DNA from 2 places in the Gordonia sp. CPCC 206044 genome. Region 1 is predicted to be linked to the other one. Evidence: riboswitches for the same ligand, from Rfam matches in the RefSeq annotation. Region 1 holds a riboswitch; the other holds the start of a gene.

Evidence for each region. A riboswitch is a leader RNA that binds a small molecule or an ion and turns the genes downstream of it on or off. The one in region 1 is predicted to bind cyclic di-AMP.
Region 2: linked by a shared signal. The riboswitch ahead of AAFP35_RS13140 (transglycosylase family protein) and the one ahead of AAFP35_RS23205 (C40 family peptidase) in region 1 are both predicted to bind cyclic di-AMP.

The regions. Positions count from the first base shown of each region.
Region 1 covers NZ_JBCLVL010000019.1:15,605-19,009, reverse strand. The annotation lists gene AAFP35_RS23210 (DEDD exonuclease domain-containing protein) at 1-1,170, opposite strand, end outside; cyclic di-AMP (ydaO/yuaA leader) riboswitch at 1,754-1,933, shown strand; gene AAFP35_RS23205 (C40 family peptidase) at 1,948-2,667, shown strand; gene AAFP35_RS23200 (NlpC/P60 family protein) at 2,879-3,405, shown strand, end outside.
Region 2 covers NZ_JBCLVL010000007.1:140,849-144,253, reverse strand. The annotation lists gene AAFP35_RS13150 (molybdenum cofactor biosynthesis protein MoaE) at 1-255, shown strand, start outside; gene AAFP35_RS13145 (DUF6328 family protein) at 259-816, shown strand; gene AAFP35_RS13140 (transglycosylase family protein) at 892-1,530, opposite strand; cyclic di-AMP (ydaO/yuaA leader) riboswitch at 1,537-1,710, opposite strand; gene AAFP35_RS13135 (MoaD/ThiS family protein) at 1,971-2,219, opposite strand; gene moaA (GTP 3',8-cyclase MoaA) at 2,227-3,318, opposite strand; gene AAFP35_RS13125 (flavin reductase family protein) at 3,315-3,405, opposite strand, start outside.

The DNA of each region.
Region 1 (3,405 bases):
CGCCTCGGATTTACACCAGTGGTGCGTCGCGGACCCCAGACGCGTTGTGCAACTGCGCAATCCGGAGGCCTGAGCGATCATGTCGGCGATGGTGGTGGCCGTCGTCCGGTTGCCGATCGGCCCGAGGGCGTCGTCCGACGGGGTGCGCGACACCTTGAGCCGGGGGAACCGCTCGCCGGTCAGCACCACCCACCAGCCGCGGTGCGGCTGGGTCGACCGCCGGTTGTAGGCGGGACGATGCGCGGCGAGCAGGCGCAGTTCGCGGACGCCTGCCTCGAGGCCGTGTGCGCACTCGACGTGATCGACCCGGGTCGCGAGGTTCACCATCTCGCCGATCCGGCGCCGCGGGTCGCTGCCGGTGAAGTACGAGAGCACGCGACGGCGGAGATCGACGGCGGTCCCCACGTAGAGGACCTCGTCGGAGGGGCCGCGAAAGAGATACACGCCGGGACGGGCGGGCAGGTCGCGTGCCATCGACCGCTTGGCACGCAACCGCGGATTCCCGCGCGGCAGGTAGGCGGTGAGTTCGCGCAGGGTGCCCACCCCTTGATTGCCCACCCGCTCGAGGAGTCGGTGGAACACCTCGACGGTCGCGCGCGCGTCGTCGAGCGCCCGGTGGGTGGGACGGGTGCTCACGTCGAACAGATCGGCGAGCGCGGACAGCCGCACCGACGGGGCCTCGTCGCGGCTCAGGATGCGACGAGCCATGGTCACCGTGCACAGGCTCGTGGTGAACGGCCAGTCGATACCCAGCCGCATCGCGTTCTGGCGGAGGAAGCCCATGTCGAAACGGGCGTTGTGCGCCACCAGGATCGACCCGCGGGCGAACTCCACGAAGGAGTGCAGTACCTCCCCGATCCGGGGTGCGTCACTGACCATCAGCTCCGTGATGCCGGTCAGCGTGACGATCTGGGGCGGGATCGGACATCCCGGATCGACCAGGGTGGCGAACTCGCCGAGTATCTCGCCGCCACGGATCTTGACCGCACCGATCTCGGTGATCCGGTCCTCGGTGGGGCTGCCGCCGGTGGTCTCGAGGTCGACGACCACCAGCGTGGTGTCGAACAGGGAGCGATCGGTGAAGTCGTCTCCCGCGGACTCCAGGTCGGCGAAGGTGAGCTGACCGTCCGCAGTGGGCGCGGGGCCGGTCGAAGTCGTCAGTGGAGCCACGTGGCGAACATTAGTTCGATGGTGCGACAGATTCTGGTGTGACAGGCGGGAAACCTGTTGTCGGGCGCTGTGCGGGCCGGCCTTGTCGGTGGTCCTCCCTAGGGTTCTTCTCGTGTACACGCGGCGGCCGCGGTCGGTGACGACACGCCGCCGGAGAACCCACCGGACACGATTGAGATGGAGATCACACATGTACATCGACTGCCAGAGCTGCCCGGGCCGGCCCGCCGCCTGTGACGGCTGCGTGATGCAGGTCCTGTTCGACGCCCCGAACTGGGCAAACCCGGGTGTCGAAGGTGGAGGAGAGGTCACGGTCACGACCCGGGTGGCCGATGCCGAAATCGATGCGGCCATCGATGTATTCGCCAGTGCTGCAATGGTCTCCAGGACCTCTGCAGTATCTGCAAGAAATGGGAAAACATCAGGTCACCGGGCAGATCGGGACCGCGGTTTGCGAATTCTGCGAGCTGGCTGAGCCGACGGGCGTCGAGGCCTGCGGCGGCGTCGGTAGACAGACCCGCATCTGATTTCGTAACCTTTCCGAGACCTTTGCAGAGCGTCCCGCTCCAACAGGAGTGGTCTGGGGGGGTCACCGCTCAATCGCCCAGCTGGGCGAACCGGGGAACCATCATTTTCGGGGGCAATTCCGAATTGGGGTGAGTCGCGCGTGCGCGCCGACGTTTACGTCGTCGTGCGTGTGTGTAGGGCCATTCTTCCGGCCCGAACCCGACAGCTAACCCGGTCGGCGGTCGAGGGAGAGCAAGGAGAAGTGGCTTCGTGGCCAAACATCGTTTGGAACAACCCAATCGCGGCACCAAGGTTGCCAAGCGTGCGGTGATCGCTGGGTCGATTACGGTCGGCTCGCTCGCTGCTGCTGCAGGCCCGGCGCTCGCTGCGCCGGTGCATGTGCCGAATGTGGGTACGTTCGAGCTGCCCGGGGTCGACACCAAACAGATCCCGCAGCAGTTCCAGGAGAAGAAGGCGGCACCGGCGCCCAAGAGTGCACCGGCCGCCGAGAGCACACCGGCTGCCAAGTCGCCGGGCGCCAACGTGAAGATCCCGAATCTGGGCACCTTCACCGTTCCCGGCCTGAACCAGGACCAGATCCCGGATCAGTTCAAGCCGAACGGCGGCGGCGCGATCTTCGGTCGTCAGACCGTCGCGCAGAAGGCAGTCCGCAACGCGGAGAGCAAGATCGGTTCGCCGTACTCCTACGGAGCTGCAGGCCCGAACGCCTTCGACTGCTCGGGACTCGTCTACTGGTCCTACAAGCAGGCGGGCAAGACCATCCCTCGCGACAGCTACGGCCAGCTCGGCGGTGGCCGCGCGGTGTCCATGCAGGACGCCCAGCCCGGCGACGTGCTGATCTTCAACGGCGGCGGACACGCAGGCCTGTACCTGGGCAACGGGAAGTTCGTCCACGCCTCGACCTACGGTGTGCCGGTCAAGCGGGACAACGTGAGCAACTGGCAGGTCACCGGTATCCGTCGCTACTGAGTGACGACACCGATGCGCATACGAGTGTGAGGTACGGGCGGACCACGTGACCGACGTGGTCCGCCCGAACCGCTTCGTCGAAAGTGACCATCCGCGGGGGAGGACCGCTCACGTCGGCAGGCGACGGGTTGGCGGTGGAGGAGAAGTGACAATCGTGGTTTCCGGATCTTCGATCGCGCGGCGATCGGTTCCCATCTTGTTCGTGACCGCGATGATGACGTTGGTCGTGGCGATCGGGCAGTTCGGGGCAGCAGGGGGCGCCCCGCAGGCATCGGCCGCTCCGGTGCGTTCGGCCGACCAGTTGCTCGGCCAGTACAAGAAGCTGAGCGACGACGCCGAGAAATCGGCCGAAGCGATGCACAACGCGCAGATCGAGTACGACAAGCAGCGACGCATCGTGGCCACCGCCAAGAAGGCATCGTCCGACGCCGATCGGACGCTGGTCACCACGCAACAGCGTCTCGACAGCTATCAGGGGCGGGTGGACTCCGTGGTCCGTGCCAGCTACAAGGGCGCCCGGGTCAACCGTCTCTACGCGGTGTTGGTTAGTGACTCCCCGCAGTCGCTGCTGGACCAGATGTCGGGCCTCGAACTGATCTCGCGTCAAGCCGCGACCGATCTCAAGGGGCTCAAGGAGGCGCGTCGAAAGACGCAGGCCGCCAAGGACTCTGCCGACAAGACCGCCACCGAGGCCACCACCGCCGTCGCGGCCGCAGAGAAGACCCGCGGGCAGCTCCA
Region 2 (3,405 bases), on a different contig from region 1:
GCGCCCGACGTGCTGGCAGAGGTGGTCGCCACCACCGTCGCGGACGCGTCGGGGGTGCGTGCGGTCGCCGTCTCGCATCGCGTCGGCGATCTCGCCGTCGGCGACGTCGCGTTCGTGGTGGCGGTGGCCGCCGATCATCGACAGGCCGCGTTCGCGACCTGTGCGCGTCTCGTCGACGAGGTCAAGGCACAGTTGCCGGTCTGGAAGCATCAGCATTTCCACGATGGCACCGACGAGTGGGTCGGATCGGCGTAAACCGTGGAGGGCCATCCGGGGTCAGCGGGGCCGAACGGCGGCGGTCCCGGACGAAACGAGACCCCCGACGAACAACTCGACCGCAACTGGGCGAGCCTGCTGCAGGAGTTGCGGGTCGTGCAGACGGGCGGTCAGATCCTGACCGGACTGATGCTGACGGTCCCGTTCCAGGAGGGATTCCAGGAACTCGAGGCGCGTCAACAACACATCTTCGTGGTCAGCCTGGTGTTCGCGGTCCTGTCCACCGTCACCCTGATCTCACCGGTCGCGCTGCACCGCTTGCTGTTCCGTCGACACGCGATCGATCGACTGGTGGATCGCGCGCACCTGTTGACGATGGTCGGTATCGGTCTTCTCGGGGTAGCGCTGATCGGGGTGCTCACGGTGATCTTCGACATCGCGCTCGGCGGTTGGGCGGCCATCGCCGCCGGTTGCGTCGCACTCGTCGTCTTCCTGGTGATGTGGGTGGGTCTGCCGCTGCGTGAGCGCAGACGGCTGGGGCCACGCACGGGGACCGATCGATCCGCCCCCGAACATGGAAAAGGGCCTCGCACGGATTGAACATCGTGCGAGGCCCTTCGACCATGGGCCCTATCAGGGCGGTGTGTCACCGAGTCCGGTGACGGCTGCTGTCACTCACGGGGTGGGCAGCTGGTCCTTGTGCTCGTTGAACAGCTTGATCTGGTCCGAGTTGAGCTCGTAGCCGCTCTTCTTGGCGGCGTCCCACAGGCCCTTGACCTCCGGGTTGATCTTGTTGTTCTCGGTGGCCTGCGCGAGGGCGGAATCGATCTGCGTCTTCACGTCGTCGGTGGTCTTGGCCTCCGGCGAGGTGTTCCAGCTGAACGGCAGATCCGGGAGCTGCGGCAGCAGCGGCTTCGGCTGAGCCGGCGCGGTGCGCGGGCTCGAACCCGACAGGCCGGTGCCACACACGGGCCATGCGCCCTTGCCCTGGCTGCCCAGGACGCGCTCGGCGACGACGATCTGCTGTTCCTTGGTGGCCTGGTCGGCGCTCGGCGCGAACTGCGTGCCGCCGTGGCCCGCCCACGTGCTCGGGCTGAACTGCAGGCCGCCCTGGTAACCGTTGCCGGTGTTGATGGCCCAGTTGCCGCCCGACTCGCACTGGGCGACCTGGTTCCACTCGGCATCGGTGGCTGCGTTGGCCGAGCCGGTGCCCAGCATCGCGGCTCCGCCGCCGAGGACAGCGCCGGTGAGCGCGACCTTCGCGAGGGTCTTGGTGGTCGTGGTGTTCGACGGTTTGCGGTGACGTCCGGACATTGGTGGTGTTCCTCTCTCCACGCGCCTACGAAGTCAGCTGTCGGGTTCGGGCGAGAGGTGCCCGGTCTCGGCCTGACGTGAATCACGCCGGGACTTAACCCCAAGGACGGCGGTGTGCCGTCCGATCTCTGCCGGGAGAGTGGGTCCCCCGTCCTCGCTCCTAGATGTCGTTCTGGTACGTCCCGTGGCGGAGCGAGGCTCGGCGCGGCCGACGGAACGGTATGTACTTGGTTACTTGCTCGTGACCCCCCGTGGGCGTCGTTCAGTCACAGTACGACGTCTTCGATCGCGAATCACGTTGTTGGCAAGCCGATTTTCGGTGCCGGATCGGGACTTTCGATCCACTTTCGGCGTCGCCGCAGTTCACGGGCCGATAGTCGCTTTGTGTCCTTCTCGTGATCATCCCGTTATGTGACTGAACTCACAGGCGAGATGTGGTGTCAGCCACCGGCAAACGGCGGCAACACGTCGAGCGTGGCGCATGAACCGAGCGGTGCGAGGCGATCGCACACCGCGATCGAGTCCCGCAGATACGAGCAGCGTTCGAGGACCCTCGCGAGCTCCGGGTTGTCGGCGCCCAGCACCGATTCGAGCCCGCCCAGGGTGATGTCGTCGGTGACGTCGACGATGGATGTCTCGGTGCCCGCTGCGGCCCGGGCGGCAGCAAAGAACCGGATGGTGATGCGCACGGCGGCCTCAGCCTCCGATCGCCGACATCGGCCGGCTCGGCTGGTGGAACTCGGGGTCGTTGACGCCGTGTCCGGCTGCCTTGCCCCAGGCGTTGGCTCGCCAGCACTCGGCGATCGCGGCGTCGAGTTCGTCGTCGGGGAGTCCGCTGCGCAGCACGGGTCGCAGATCGGCCTCGGTGTCCGCGAACAGGCAGTTGCGCAACGCGCCGTCGGCGGTCAGACGAGCCCGGTCGCAATCACCGCAGAACGGGCGGGTCACCGATGCGATCACCCCGACGCGCGCCGGATTGCCGTCGACCTCGTACCCGTCGACGAGCCACGTCGCCGCGGGCGCGCTGCCACGGGGGCGTGGGTCGGGCAGCAGTGTGAATCGGCGTCGCAGGGCGGTCAGGATCTCGTCCGCGGTCACCATGGACGAACGATCCCAACGGTGGTCGGCATCCAGCGGCATCTGCTCGATGATCCGCAGTTGGTAGCCGTGCTCCAGGCAGAAGTCGAGCAGGTCGGGTACCCGGGTCAGGTCGTCGTGATCGGCGAGGACGGCATTGACCTTGACCGTCCGCATGCCTGCGCGCCGCGCCGCGGCCAGCCCCGCGATCACGTCGTCGAGGCGGTCACGACGGGTGATGGCGGCGAATCGCTCTCGGTCGACGGTGTCGAGTGAGACGTTGATGCGATCGAGACCGGCGGCAACGAGAGCATCGGCACGATGCTTGAGCCCGAGGCCGTTGGTCGTCATCGCGATCTCCGGCCGGCCGGGTAGCTGCGCGACGGCCGCGATCAGCTCTTCCAGATCGCGCTTCAGGAGTGGTTCGCCGCCGGTGAGACGGATCGTCTCGATGCCCAGATCTCGAACGGCGACGGTGATCACCCGGATCAATTCGCGGGTCGTCAACACCGACTGCGGGGGCAGCCAGTCCAAGCCGTCGGCAGGCATGCAGTACGTGCACCGCAGATTGCATCGGTCGGTCACCGAGACCCGCAGGTCACGCACGGTACGGCCGTACCGGTCTCGCAGTGGGCCGGTACGCGGCACATCGTCGGCGATCGCCTGGCGCGCCGACGGTGCGCTGGGAAATCCGAGTGCGACCGTCGTCATGATCGGTCCCTGCGCGCTTCCAGCGATCGGAAAGTGCTGGCGTGGAACACGAGTGGTTCGACGCCCGGATCGCAGCGCAGCGCTTCG